Regions from separate parts of the Pseudoalteromonas sp. R86517 genome, predicted to be linked through region 2. Evidence: predicted binding sites of a transcription regulator. Region 2 holds the regulator's gene; the other holds the start of a gene.

Region 1 (7,527 bases), on a different contig from region 2:
TTAATATAAGCTCAACAGTAAAGGCATTATACGCATTGATTAAAAACGCAAGTTGCTTCGGTTTTTCCCATGTATCAAACTCGTTTTGCGTAACAGCCGATAACGAATCTAAATAGCTTTTAAGCTCGCTGTGCTTAGCTTTTATTGCTGCGTAATCAACCTCTGTGCTGTGGCCATGATTAATAGCTACAACATGGTTGTTTAATAATGCGTTCCAGCCCTCGTGCATATTTTGAGCTTGGGCCGAAAATGACGTTGCAAACGATGTTGCAAGTAAAGCAGACCCTAACAGTAGCTCTTTTAAAGGTGTTTTAAACATATTAGCCTCTGAGCCATGCGTGGTATTTTTCAAGCATGTTAAGTACTTTTTCAGGTGCGTGAGCGCGTTTCCACTCACCCGCCGCGTACTTATTACCTTCAGCCCACGTAGGGTAGCTGTGAATAGTGCCCAGTATTTTGTTAAGGCCTAACCCGTGTTTCATTGCCAGTACAAACTCAGCAATTAAATCGCCAGCGTGCTCAGAAACCACAGTAACACCGAGTATTTTGTCTTTGCCTTTGGGTGTAATTACTTTAATAAAGCCTTTGGTGGCGCTGTCGGTAATGGCGCGGTCTAGCTCTTCAAATTCAAAGCGAGTGATTTCATAGTCAATGCCTTTATCAATAGCGTCTTGCTCGTTTAAGCCAACACGTGCTACTTCTGGGTCAATAAACGTAGTCCACGGAATAACACGGTAATCTACTTTAAACTTTTTAAGATTACCAAATAAGCCATTTACTGCTGCGTACCAACCCTGATGAGCGGCTACGTGCGTAAACTGATACGGACCTACAATATCGCCAGCGGCAAAAATGTTAGGGTAAAGCGTTTCAAGGTATTCGTTAGTGACTACAGTACGGTTAGTTTCTATACCAAGTTCTTCAAGGCCGTAACCTTTAAGGCGAGCGCTTCGGCCCACAGCACATAGTAGCTCATCGTATTCAATATCGATTTCGGTATCATTATGTTTTACCACAATGAACTTTTTGCCATCGCGCGCTTCACAGCGCAGTGCCTGATGCGAGGTTAAAATGTTTACGCCGCTTTCAATAAGCACTTCGTGAGCAAAGGTAGACACCTCTAAGTCTTCTTTGATCATAATGCGTTCAGCCATTTCAATTTGCGTAACATTTGAGCCTAAGCGTGCAAAACTTTGTGCAAGTTCGCTACCAATTGGGCCGCCGCCAAGTACAACAAGCTTTTTAGGGGCTTCTTCAAGTTCAGCAAATTTAGTCCATAAAGTATCGCTTGTTACATAGCCTGTTTCTTCAATGCCAGGAAGTGGCGGTACAAATGGGCGTGCGCCTGTGGCAATAACAATAGTACGGGCGGTTAATGTTTGCGTGCCGCCATCGTTAAGCTTAATTTCTACAGTCCACGGGTCTAATAATTTACCGTAGCCTTTTACAACATCTACGCCTAGGTTTGTGTAACGCTCAACGCTATCGTGCGGGGCGATGTCGGCAATTACTTTATGTACACGTGCCATTACTTTTTTAAACGAAAACTGCGGTGCCATGTTTTCTAGGCCGTAGTGTTCACCGTGGCGAACTTGCTCAGCAATTTTAGCGCTTTTAATAACGGCTTTACTTGGCACACACCCGTAGTTTAAACAGTCGCCACCCATTTCGCCGGCTTCAATTAGGGTTACTTTGGCTTTAACCGCTGCTGCAATGTAGCTTGTTACTAAGCCGCCAGCACCTGCGCCAATAACAATCATGTTGCGGTCAAACTTTTTAGGTTTAGTATAGTTTTTGTATACACGACGTTTTTTAAACACGTTTAGGATTCCTTTAGCAATGAATGGAAATACACCTAATAAAGCGAATGATAAAATAAGATCGAGCGATAAAATGCCTGATAAGCTCTCAATTTGCGCAAGTTGCGTACCGGCGTTTACAAATACAAATGTACCCGCCAGCATGCCTATTTGGCTTACCCAGTAAAAGGTCCATGCTTTAATTGCGGTAACACCCATCAATAAGTTAATTAAAAAGAACGGAAATACGGGCACTAATCTAAGCGTAAATAAGTAAAAGCCACCTTCTTTTTCAACGCCTGCGTCAATAGCGCCTAAGCGCTCAGGAAAACGTTGTTTAATTGTATCGCGCAGTAAGTAACGCGATACTAAAAAGGCAAGCGTAGCACCTACCGTAGAGGCAAACGAGGCAACCAATAAGCCTTCAACTAAGCCAAATAATGCACCTGCGGCCAGTGTTAATATTGCCGCCCCCGGTAATGAGAGAGCCGTTACCACTACGTATAATAAAAAGAAGCCACCAAAAACCAATAATGGCGACTGCTCTTTATATTGGCTAAATTGATCCATCGAGCCTTTTAAGCCTTCAAGCGTAAGTAACTGGTGTAAATTAAAGTGAAAGAACAAGCCTATAGCCGCTGCTGCAATCAATACCAAAAATAGTTTTTTAATCATGTTCTCTCAACCGCTCTTAAAAATTATGGGTTAGTGTTAATTTTGCGTTTATTGGCAGTTCAGGGAATGCCAATGTTGCGCCAAAGTAACCCCCTTCAAATACTGGGCGCCAGTTTTTTTGATTAGTGACATTGTTTACATCTAATCGCAACTTAGTCCTAGGCGTAAATGCGTAGCTAGTATTAACGTTTAGCGTGTATTGATCACGAATTTTAACTGTTGCTAAAAAGTCTAATGGGTAACTCTTTGTATATAGACCTGAAAAACCCATTTGCCATTTCGAATTAATTGAATAATTTCCGTTAAAACTGAACGATTGCTCAGGAATGCCCTGAACTTGGCGGTTTGAAGGTGCAAACGCGGTAAAACTTGGTGCGCCAACGCCGGTACCTGCAATAATATCTGGGCGTGAATTGTCAAACGCATCGATTACTTGAGCAGAATCTTGACTGCTTGCAGAATTGTCGTAACGAGCGTCTATGTAGCTGTAACCCGCACTTAGCCAATATGGGTAGGCATCGTAAAATACTTGGCTTTCAAAACCTGTAGTACGAATACCTGTATTGCTGCCGTCGCGATTACGTAAACTACGGCGCTGGCTAAATACCGCGCCATCAGCGTACCAGTCTCTGTCGGTTGGGGCGTACTTTAAGCCAAACTCAACTAAGGTGTTTTCGGTTGCAAAATTTTGTGCGCTAATTGTGTTATCGCCGCCAAGTGATGTACCGCCAGCCATACTGTTTGATGTTGCTTCGTTATAACTTGCTGCACCATAAGTGGTGTAATCACTATTTAATTTGTAATTAAAGCTAACTTGGCCAGAATGCAGTATTTCGTTAATGCTGTCGCTTGCGGCAACTTGACCTTGTGGTGCAATAGGGTCGTTTGCTTCTACATCGTAAAAGTCAACGCGGTAGCCCGCACTGGTATGAAGTTTATCGCCCCAATCTGAATCTTGCTGAATAGCAAGCCCTGTTTGCCATGAACGTGAATCGGTGGTGTCTGATAGGTTAAAGTCGCCGCTGCCATCGTTATCTAAATCGTATTGACCACCAGGCGATACAAATACACCTGGGCTTAGCTCTACTAAACGTGCTTTTTGTGCATCGGTTAAGGGAATGCGGCGGTTTGAAAGTGGGCCAGTTAAATCAATAGGTAAATCGGCCTCGGTAGTAAATTGGCTGTAGCCAAGTACTTTGTTATAGCGTACGTCAAAAGCAAAAATTGTTTGCTGGTCACTGTTCCAGCGGTAAGTAAGCTCAGTACGGTTTTGCGCTGTATCAGCGCCGTCTATAATTTCTACAAAGCTGTTTTGGGCTATTTCTTCACGCTGTAAATGCTGAAAATACGTAATGTTTTTAAGTGAGGCATTAGCACTTAGCTCGCGCTTATAAATGCTGTGAATTAAATAAGTTGTAGCTTCGTTTTGGTTATCAAGGTCGGTAAGTACGGTGCTGCGATCTATTTTTACTTGCCCAGTAGGCGATACAATTGAACCCGCTGCTGGTACGGTACTACCATTGGCTTGCACGCCTTGGCCGGTAATATAAAGGCCATCATCAATTAAGGCTTGGGTAGGGCGGTTAATACCAGCGTTGTCGGTAAATTCAACTTGGTATAGCTCAAAGTTAATATCCCAACTGCTTTTATCATCGGGCAATATGCGTAGTGCTGCAAATAAACTGTCGCTTTTTGTACCTGAGTAATCGTAGTAGCTGCCTTCATCGAGGTGCTCGTAACTTACTCTAAGCCCCACTTTATCTTTTATAATGGGGGCAGTGTAATCTACTTGCGCACTGTATTGATCCCATCGCCCCGCTGAGAGTTTAACTTTACCTTTACTTTCATCTGTAGAGGCAGTCTTTGAGTGTAAATTTACAAAACCACCGTTACGTTGGCTTGAGCCAAATAAAACCGGCGGTGCGCCTTTTACTACATCTATTTGTTCTACAGAATTGAACGATAACGGCACGCCAAAGCCATTATTACCTGCTTGGCGGCGTGTACCATCTTGAAAAAGCTCACCCAGTTGGCCACGAATAGTAGGTAAGCTGGGTGCACCAAAGCCACTTGCAGAGTATGTGTTTGGGCTTACGGCTAGTACGTCTTGTAGGGTAGTAATATTTAGTTGCTCTATTAACTCGCTTGAAATAGGCGTTACTGAGCGTGCTATGTCTTGCAGTGCAAGGTTGTCGCCGAAGGGGCCGTTAATAGTGGCATCTTTTACAGAAAGCCCTTGAGATTTAATCGTTTGGCCTGCTACTTCAATACGTTCAATTGAGTCGGTATTAGCTGCAGATTGTGCCGCATGAGCATAAAAATTAGGTGTGAGTGAAGCGGCTATAAAAAGTGCCAAATATGAATGTTTCAAAAGGGTTCTCATTTTGGTTAGTGTGAATGTGGCAATAAAGACCTGCAGCATTGTGAATAACTTTCAGTAAATATTAATTCTTTTTGTTTTTTAGAATGAAACGTTAAAAGCTTAGCACATTGCTCAAAAGCGTTATTCAGTTTTAGGCACTATGTTTTTGTTTTACAAATACTGTAGTTAGTTATTGCCATAATAGGTCGTAATTTATAAATAGCGGTTTTATACGCAAACAAACCAAAAGCAGGGCACCGAATTTATTAAAAAATTATACATTAAGATGAAATAAAATATGTGTTGAGCGGTCTTGCTAGTTTCAACATTAAATTATTTAGTTTTAAGGAAATTTTATGACTGGTACAACAGGTACTGACTTTCAAAATCGTTTGCAGTGGTCGCTTTTTTCGCTACGCCTAGGCGTATTTATTGTAATGATTATGTGGACGTTTGATAAGTTTGTTAACCCTGGGCATAGCGCTCGAATTTTTGAGCATTTTTATGGTATTAGCGGCTCTACAGATGTGGTTGCTTATGTACTGGGGGCGTTACAGCTTATTTTAGTGTTGGCTTTTTTAGTGGGTATTAAAAAGCGCCTTACTTATGGCGTTATATTTGTAATGCACGGCCTATCAACGCTTTCATCTTATAATCAGTATATTGATGGCTTTAATAACTTATTGTTTTTTACAGCGTGGCCAATGTGGGCAGCGTGTTTTGCACTGTATGTGTTACGCGAGCAAGACGTTAAATTTACCATTAAGTAGCGCTGCAAAAAAAAGGTTATAAGCCATACGGCTTATAACCAATAAGTACACAAGGGAGTGTATGGAAGTCGGTTTAATTAATAACTAATGCATGGCATCGTTATACTGTTTAGCTAGGCTTTCTTTTTGTCCTTCGGTTAGGGCTTTACCCGCTAATTGAAATACTTCATGTTCTTCTTCACTTAAATGATGATGCACTAAATGGTGCAACTTTTTAGCTGCAACTAACCAAGCAGATGAGCTCATTTCGGTGTCTTCAAGTTGTTCTATTAATTCGTCAATTTCATGGTGTTCAGCAACGCTGTGGCGTGCTTTTTCGTGCGTTAAATCGTCAAACATAAGTGGGTTATAAAAATAACGCTCTTCAAATTTTGCGTGATCTTCTAATTCGGTTTTTAGCTCGTCCATTAGCTTGTGGCGCTGCTGCGTATCGCCGTGCGTTTGAATAAGGGCATCTACTAACTCGCGTTGTTTATCGTGGTCGTGACGTAGCGCTTCAAAAATATTCATAACTCTTTCCTTGCTGTAATTACTTTATAAACTTTTAAAAAGCAAGCGCAGTGCCAGATTTTAATATGTTGATATAATTGACTTTAATGTACTTTTGGTTGGTTTGGATGGCGTTGCTCTGTAACTTTTACACATAAACAGCTGCAATTTTTTCAGATTAAAAGAGGTGATTGCTTTTGACGCTACATAAGCTTACATATTTTTACTGGTTGGGTATTTTATTGAGGTGGTAAAGTAGCGCATTATTTGGGTACAAGCTGTACATACTTGCCTTACCTATATTTTTATAAAACTTTAGATATTAGGATAGTTTAAGGATGAACTTAAAAAGCCCCACTACAGCATTATTACTGTGCGCGTTATTAAGTGCATGTAGTACAGCCGAGCATTCCGAAGGACGTGTATGCATACAAGAGGCAGAAATGACTGAGCTAAATGGCGCTAAAACAAGCTCAGAGGTTTTCAATGAATGTGTAAGCACTCAAATAAAAAGGATGCTAAAGGCGACACTTTTTTTGATGAAGTTGGTGTGTTTTTTATTGATCTACTTGTTTTAATAGCCGCCTAAGTAAGCAAACTTACAGCTATAATTTTAAGCACAAGGATGCGTACAATAGGATTGAATATGAAAGCGTTTTTAATTGTATTTTCATTGTGTATATTTTTAACTGGCTGTGCGGCAAAGCCTTATGCGGGCTCTGCAAAATGTATGGAGCAAGCTGATATAGCTTATGAAACCAATATACATAAAAATGAGCCGCTAAATAATGAATGCAAAGCTACAAAAGTAAATACGCCTAATAAAGAGTTTGAGAATCATAGTATTGTTGATAGAAGTCTTTTACAGCTAATTGTTAGTTTTTTAAACGGTATATTTAGATAATTAAAATACAATTAAATAAGGTATGTATGCAGGAAGAACTAAAAGCAAAAATTATAGCTGTATGCGATAAAAAAATAGCAGCCAAAGGCGAAAACGTAGGCCTTTCTTTTTACGCTTTTTTTGCAAATAAAAACGACAATCCAGAGCTGCTGATGCAAGCCGCTACGTGGTGGATACACACCCATAAGTTAGATCACTTTGAAAAAGCGATAAAAATAAAACAAATGATTATTGAAGGTGACTAATAACGTATATTTACGCGATTGCTATTTGGTTTCTGCCATTTTCTTTTGCTTTATAAAGTTGTTGGTCTGCACGTTTAATTAGCTCGCTGAGTGAGTCGCTTTTAGCATCACTTATTGCCACGCCAGCACTAAAGGTAACGTGTGTTTTACTTGGCAATGCCTCAATATGACTGCAGTACTGCGCTAACTTATTTTCAAGATTTTCAAAAAAGTTGTTTATTTTATCGCGATTTTGCGTTTTTAAAACAAATAGCCACTCTTCGCCGCCATAGCGCCCAAACTT
Region 2 (7,527 bases):
GCCGATATACTTGCAGCTGAAGCCCTAAACATAATGGAAAACAAACGTATTAATGGTTTAATTGTGGTCAATGATAAAAACCAGCCAATAGGCGCCTTAAATATGCAAGACCTCTTAAAAGCAGGAGTATTATAAATGCAATTTGAAGATCTCTATCAACCGCTAAGCGATGATGCCAAAGCACGCGCCAAAAAAGTAAAACTACTCATATGCGACATTGATGGTGTATTTTCTGATGGCCGAATTTACCTCGGTAACCAAGGCGAAGAATTAAAAGCATTTAATACAAAAGATGGTTTTGGCATTAAAGCGCTGATCAATAGCGGTTTTGAAGTTGCGGTCATTACGGGGCGTCACTCAGAAATAGTACAAACTCGCATGAGCAGCTTAACCGTGCAGCACATTTATCAAGGCCAAGAAGACAAACTTATTGCTTATCAAGAACTCAAAAACACTTTAAAGTTAACTGATGAACAAATAGCCTATATTGGTGACGATGGCCCTGACATGCCAGTAATGGAGCGCGTTGGCTTTGCCGTTGCAGTAAACGATGCGCACCCGCTTATTAAGCGCTTATCGCATTACACTACGCAAATGCCTGGCGGCTTTGGCGCCGTTAGAGAGCTCACAGACTTACTTATGCTAGAGAATGGCATAGCGCTTACAACACAAGGCACCAGTTCATGAATGCAGCACGCGTTATACTCAGTGCGTTATTCATCGGCTGTATGGTTTGGCTTTGGTACCCTTATTTTACCCAAACCAATGTAGCGCCAGAGCAAGAACCTGAAGTAATTGCAAAGCCCGATTACACCGCTATAGAGCTTAAGCAAACAGCCTATGACGAGCAAGGCAAAATAAGCCATAAAGTCACAGCGGCTAAAATGGAGCTGTACCAACAGCTTGGTTTTACGTTTTTTGAAAAACCTATTTTCACCTTGTATAACGAAAAGCAAACATGGCGAATAAATGCAGACGAAGCAACGCTTTACGAAGATAAACAACTTATTTTAGAAGGCAATGTGGTTGCTAAAAATTTAGTTGATAACGCCATGATAGATAACATCGATGCCGATAACATCGAAGTCGACATTAAAGCGCTAACAATGCGCTCTGAGCAGCCAGTGGTTGTCACTGGGCCTAATTTAAAAATTGTCGGTAAAGGCCTTGAAGCCGATTTAAAAACCGAAGTAATAAAACTAATTAACCATACGCGAACAATATATTATGACCAATAAACTCACTAAAATACTTATTATCCCATCGCTAATGCTTGCATTTAGCGCCTCTGCTGCTGAGCCTGCTGCTCAACCGCCAGCAAATCAAATTTCTATTAGTGCAGACCGTCAAGAAGGCCAACTTAAAGAAAACGTAGGTATTTTTGAAAAGAACGTCGAAATTGTGCATGGTAATCGCAAAATTACAGCCGACCGACTCGAAGTACATAAACGTGAAGACTTAGGGGATAACAAACAACTCCTTATTGCCACTGGCAGCCCAGCCTACTTCGAAGAAAAACAAGACGACGGTACCGTAATGAGTGCCAGCGCAAACGAAGTACGTTACGACGTAGCAAAGCGCTTTTTAACGCTTGTTGGCGATGCTGAAGTCGCACAAGCCGGTCAAAAAATTAATGCTAAAAGTATTACCTACGACATGCAGCAGCAGCTTATTAGCGCAGAAAAAGACGAAAACTCTACGGATCGTGTCCATACAATTTTAGTGCCTGTTGAAGCAAAAATTAAAGAAAAAACAGGTAACGAAGGTCAACCATGAGCACCTTAAAAGCAGAACTATTAGCAAAAAGCTATAAAGGCCGCCAAGTTGTAAAAAATGTAGGCCTTGAAGTAGAAGCCGGCAGCATTGTTGGCTTATTGGGCCCTAATGGCGCAGGTAAAACCACCACCTTTTACATGATTGTAGGGTTAGTACCTAGCGACAAAGGTAAAATTTCTATTGATGATAACGACATTACGTTATTACCTATGCACAGCCGCGCCCGCTTAGGCATTGGCTATTTGCCGCAAGAGTCATCAATATTTAGAAAGCTGACAGTTTATCAAAACTTAATGGCTATTTTAGAAACGCGTAAAGAGCTCAATAAAGCCGCACGAGAAGAAACGCTTAACAACTTACTTGATGAATTTAGTATTCAGCATATTCGCGATAGCCAAGGTATGGCGCTTTCTGGTGGTGAACGCCGCCGTGTAGAAATTGCCAGAGCACTGGCAGCAAACCCTAAATTTATTTTATTGGATGAGCCTTTTGCTGGTGTTGATCCGATTTCAGTGTTAGATATAAAGAAAATAATAGAGCATCTTAAAAACCGTGGCATTGGCGTATTAATTACCGATCACAATGTAAGAGAAACCCTTGATGTTTGTGAAAAAGCCTACATTGTTTCTCATGGGGAGCTAATTGCATCTGGCACCCCAGAACACGTATTAAATGACAAAACTGTACGCGATGTTTATTTAGGCGAGCAATTTAGGCTGTAACATTTAAGCCACACCTACAAGCATCTGCTAATATTAATTATAACAACATAAAAGGATTGTTAGAGATACATGAGGCAATCATTACAGCTGCGCATGGGCCAGCAACTTACAATGACTCCACAATTGCAACAAGCGATTCGCTTGCTGCAGCTCAGTACATTGGATCTCCAGCAAGAAATACAAGAAGCACTTGATAGCAACCCGCTATTAGAAGTAGAAGAGCAAGATTACACGGAAGAGTCGGCTGGAAAAAATGAACAAAAAGCAGATACGGATGATGTAACCGTAAGCGCATCGGCTGACGATACAACCAGCGAGTACGAGCAAGACAGTGGCGAAGCTTTAAATAAAGACACCGTTAGCGATGATATGGCAATGGATGTAACTTGGGATGAGTACATGAGCGCAGCCCCTGCTGCATCCTCAGGCCCAATGCCAGAAGATGAGTCTATTTATCAAGGTGCCTCTACTGAAACGCTACATGAGTATTTAATGTGGCAGCTTCAGCTTACTCCTTTTAGCCCAACTGACGAAGCCATTGCTATTGCCATTGTAGAAGCTGTAGATGACTCGGGTATTTTAACGCTAAGTTGCGAAGAAATTTTAGAAAGCTTTAACCAAGAAAACGATGACGAAGTTGAAGTTGAACTTGATGAAATAGAAGCCGTTTTAAAACGTATTCAGCTATTTGACCCTGTAGGTATAGCCGCGCGCAGTTTACAAGAGTGCTTGTGCATTCAGCTAAACCAGTTTGATAAAGACACCCCTTTTATAGAACAAACAAAAATGATCTTAACCGATCACATTGATCTATTAGCGGCACGCGACTATCGTACATTAATGAAAAAGACTAAGCTTAAAGAAGACGAGCTTAAAGAGGTCATGACCCTAATACATACCCTCAACCCAAAACCTGCAGATACAATAGTAAGGGAAGAGTCGGAGTATGTAATACCGGATGTGTCGGTTAAAAAAATAAAAGGCCGCTGGGTGGTAGAGCTAAACCCAGATAGCATGCCAAAAATACGCGTAAATAGTCAGTACGCGGCTATGTCACGTACCGTAAAATCAAGTGGTGATAGCCAGTTTATTCGTTCTCACTTACAAGAAGCTAAATGGTTTATAAAAAGCCTTGAAAGCAGAAACGACACGCTGCTTAAGGTAACAAACTGTATTGTAAAACAGCAACAGGCATTTTTTGAACATGGCCCAGAAGCCATGAAGCCAATGGTTTTAAACGATGTTGCTGAGATGGTAGAAATGCATGAATCGACAATTTCGCGTGTTACAACACAAAAATATATGCATACGCCACGTGGTATTTTTGAGCTTAAGTATTTTTTCTCAAGCCACGTAAGCACAGAAAACGGCGGAGAGTGTTCATCAACCGCAATACGTGCCCTAATTAAAAAGCTAATTGCCGCGGAAAACTCAGCTAAACCATTGAGTGATAGTAAAATTGCGGATATATTGGCAGAGCAAGGAATTAAAGTAGCTAGACGCACAATAGCAAAATACCGTGAATCGCTAGCTATTCCACCGTCAAATCAGAGAAAGAGTTTGATATAAGACGTAAAAAACAAAGAGGAAATGCTTATGCAACTAAACCTAACTGGTCGTCACGTAGAAGTAACTGATTCACTTAGAGACTATGTAAATAATAAATTTGCAAAGCTAGAAAGGCACTCAGATCATATTAGCAATGTGCATGTCATTCTCGATGTAGAAAAACTCAACCAAAAAGCAGAAGCGACTATTCATGTAAGTGGCGCAGATTTATTTGCCTCAACAGAGCACCAAGATATGTATGCCGCTATAGACTCGTTGATTGACAAGCTCGATCGTCAAGTCATAAAACATAAAGAGAAGCTTGCTAGACACTAATATTATGAAATTAAGTACATTAGTATGCCAGGACTGCAGCAAAGCTGCGGTCCTTTTTAGTAGTAAAAAAAGAATTTTAGAGTTTATCAGTGAGCTTGCTCATGAAAAGCTCCCCTACTTACCACAACAAGATATTCTTAATGCGCTGGCAAGCAGAGAAAAGCTAGGCAGTACTGGTATTGGCCGGGGTATCGCCATTCCTCATGGCAGAATGGGTGGCGTAGAAGAGCCGCTGGCTTTAGTACTTGTTAGCGACACGCCTGTTAACTTTGATGCTATTGATAACTGCCCTGTTGATATTTTTGTTGCACTCATCGTACCAGATGGCGATAACCAACAGCACCTAAAGACTCTGGCAACCATAGCTGATAAACTGAGCAACAAAGAATTTTGTAAACAGCTGCGTAGTGCTAAAACCGATGCAGAGCTTTATCAAGTAATTGTTGATCAATCGTAGTAAATACTAAGGGCTATAAATGGAGTTAATTATCATAAGCGGCCGTTCTGGTTCAGGTAAGTCGGTTGCTTTACGCGTGGTTGAAGATTTAGGCTATTATTGCGTAGATAATATTCCGGTCAACTTACTGCCCTCTTTAGTGCGAAGTGTTTCAGATAACTATGACAAAATAGCCGTTAGTATAGATGTTCGTAATATCCCCAAAGAACAAGACGAATTTAACGATATTCTCGAGTACCTTCCTGACTTTGCTAAACCCACACTGTTTTATTTAGATAGTGATGATCAAACACTGATCAAACGTTTTTCAGAAACACGCAGATTACACCCTTTATCCATCGATTCGCTGCCGCTTGATTTAGCAATAAAAAAAGAAAAAGAACTGCTTGATGTACTCGTAACGCGCGCTGACTTTATGCTAGATACCACCGATTTAAGTGTGCACCAATTAGCAGAGTCAATTCGCGAAAAAATACTGGGTAAAAAAGATAAGCAACTTATTGTAACGTTTGAATCGTTTGGCTTTAAACACGGCATACCTAAAGAAGCTGATTATGTTTTTGATGCTCGCTTTTTGCCAAACCCCCACTGGGAGCCTGAACTTAAACCGCTTACGGGCCTTGATCAACCAGTAAAAGATTTTTTGGCAAATCACAGCATAGTGCAAAAATTCACTTGGCAAATTCAAACCTTTGTACAAACTTGGCTGCCACACTTAGAGCGCAATAACCGTAGTTACCTCACTATTGCAATTGGCTGTACTGGTGGTCAACATCGCTCGGTTTATTTAGCGCAAGCCATTGGTGAGAGCTTTGCTATGACGCATCCGAATGTCAAAATTCGTCATCGTGAGCAAGAAAAGTAACCTTAAAATAATAACCTGTTCAGTTTAGGTATAGTAATTTATGCGCTGTGAAGACACATTTTTAATAAAAAATAAATTAGGCTTACACGCCAGAGCGGCAACGGTCCTTGCGCAATTAGCTGTGCAGTTTGATGCTAAAATCACCTTACACCAAGATGATAAAGAAGCCGCAGGCGACAGCGTATTAGCTTTAATGCTACTTGAAAGCAGTAAAGGTAAAGAAGTTAAAGTAGTCTGTGAAGGCCCTGATTCAGAGCAAGCTTTGCATGCGGTTGGGCAATTAATTGCACAACGATTTAACGAACAAGAATAACTTAAAGCACCATAGCCTTATAAGTTAAAGTCTTATCAGGCTGAACTATAAAGATTTAGTAAGTTAGGGTATTCCGACTCGCCTAATTTAGTGCTTTAATTTAAGGTAATAAAGCCATGCCCCTGCTAAATTTGGTTACTTAATTTTAAACACTAATTTAGCCCCAGCATTGGGTTTAGCACAAAAAATAAAGAAAATGACAGTGGGCAACACCACTTACTAAACACCTTTCCATTACACAAAAATATTTAGGATGCCAATGCCAGAAGCGTTTGAACAAGACTATCCACTACAGCAACTAAAACAAGTGACTAAATCACTTAATAGTGGGCAATTTGTTCAAGTAAGACGCATGCTAGCAAAAACAGCACCTTGTGATACAGCACTGCTGCTTGAATCCTCTCCGCATAAAATTAGACGCATGCTTTGGCAACTGGTTGACCCAGATGTGCAAGGGGATGTGCTAGAAGAGCTCTCTGAAGATGTACGCTTAGGTATCATTGCACAAATGGAACCTGAGCATATTGCCGCGGCCACTGAGGATATGGGCCACGATGATTTAGGTGAAGTCCTGCGTAGCCTACCTGATACCGTGTACAAAGATGTGGTTAGCGCTATGGATACGCAAGACCGCGAACGCGCTACACAAGCTTTATCTTACCAAGAGCGCTCTGCAGGCGCGCTAATGAACACCGATACGGTGACCATTCGCCCAGACGTTACTCTTGATGTTGTGCTGCGTTATATTAGGCTACGCGGTGAGCTGCCAGAGGGCACCGATGATTTATACGTTGTTGATAAACATAACTGTTTTTTAGGTGCATTATCACTTAGTACACTGTTAACTAATCCGCCTGAAAAAATTGTTCAAGATTTAATGGATGAAGACTGTGAGTCTATCCCTATTTCGATGGATGAAAGTGAAGTTGCTCAGTTATTTGAGCGCCATAACTGGATATCGGCCCCTGTAGTCGATGATAACGCCCACTTGCTTGGGCGTGTCACTATTGATGATATTGTTGATGTTATTCGTGAAGATGCAGAGCACAGCTTATTAAGCCTTGCCGGTCTTGATGATGAAGAAGACACCTTTGCTCCTGTTTTAAAAAGCTCAAAAAAGCGTTCAGTATGGCTTGGCGTTAACTTACTCACAGCCTTAGCTGCCGCCTTTGTGGCCAGCTTTTTTGAAAGCACCTTAGATATATTACCTATTTTAGCTGTACTCAATGGCATTGTGCCCTCAATGGGTGGTGTAGCAGGTAGCCAATCTTTAACTCTAGTTATTCGCGGTATTGCCGTGGGCCATATTAACCAAACTAACCAACGATTTTTAATGGCTAAAGAGCTGGCGATAGGCGCATTAAACGGGGTTATTTGGTCAATACTTATAGCCAGTGTAATTGCGCTTTGGCAATGGGATTTTATGCTTGGCGGCGTGCTCGCATTTGCAATGTTTATGAACCTCGTAGTGGCTGGTGTTGCTGGCGCATGTATTCCTATTTTATTGAAA

The links. Region 2 encodes sigma-54, which starts transcription at its own class of promoters, with help from an activator protein. Its sites were predicted from a motif close to GTTGGCACGNNNNTNGNNT; they were not measured.
Region 1: the regulator sigma-54 is predicted to act here: its motif matches at 6,156-6,174, upstream of SJY38_RS17420 (hemerythrin domain-containing protein).

What each region holds. Positions count from the first base shown of each region.
Region 1 is NZ_JAXHCB010000003.1:145,842-153,368, reverse strand. It holds gene SJY38_RS17440 (DUF547 domain-containing protein) at 1-319, opposite strand, end outside; gene SJY38_RS17435 (FAD-dependent oxidoreductase) at 321-2,474, opposite strand; gene SJY38_RS17430 (TonB-dependent receptor) at 2,491-4,845, opposite strand; gene SJY38_RS17425 (hypothetical protein) at 5,193-5,606, shown strand; gene SJY38_RS17420 (hemerythrin domain-containing protein) at 5,691-6,116, opposite strand; gene SJY38_RS17415 (hypothetical protein) at 6,742-6,999, shown strand; gene SJY38_RS17410 (DUF6500 family protein) at 7,026-7,244, shown strand; gene SJY38_RS17405 (tetratricopeptide repeat-containing diguanylate cyclase) at 7,255-7,527, opposite strand, start outside.
Region 2 is NZ_JAXHCB010000001.1:276,658-284,184, reverse strand. It holds partial or broken gene SJY38_RS01285 (KpsF/GutQ family sugar-phosphate isomerase) at 1-135, shown strand, start outside; gene kdsC (3-deoxy-manno-octulosonate-8-phosphatase KdsC) at 136-687, shown strand; gene lptC (LPS export ABC transporter periplasmic protein LptC) at 684-1,238, shown strand; gene lptA (lipopolysaccharide transport periplasmic protein LptA) at 1,228-1,776, shown strand; gene lptB (LPS export ABC transporter ATP-binding protein) at 1,773-2,498, shown strand; gene SJY38_RS01260 (RNA polymerase factor sigma-54) at 2,568-4,067, shown strand; gene hpf (ribosome hibernation promoting factor) at 4,095-4,382, shown strand; gene SJY38_RS01250 (PTS sugar transporter subunit IIA) at 4,387-4,839, shown strand; gene rapZ (RNase adapter RapZ) at 4,859-5,704, shown strand; gene SJY38_RS01240 (HPr family phosphocarrier protein) at 5,745-6,017, shown strand; gene mgtE (magnesium transporter) at 6,277-7,527, shown strand, end outside.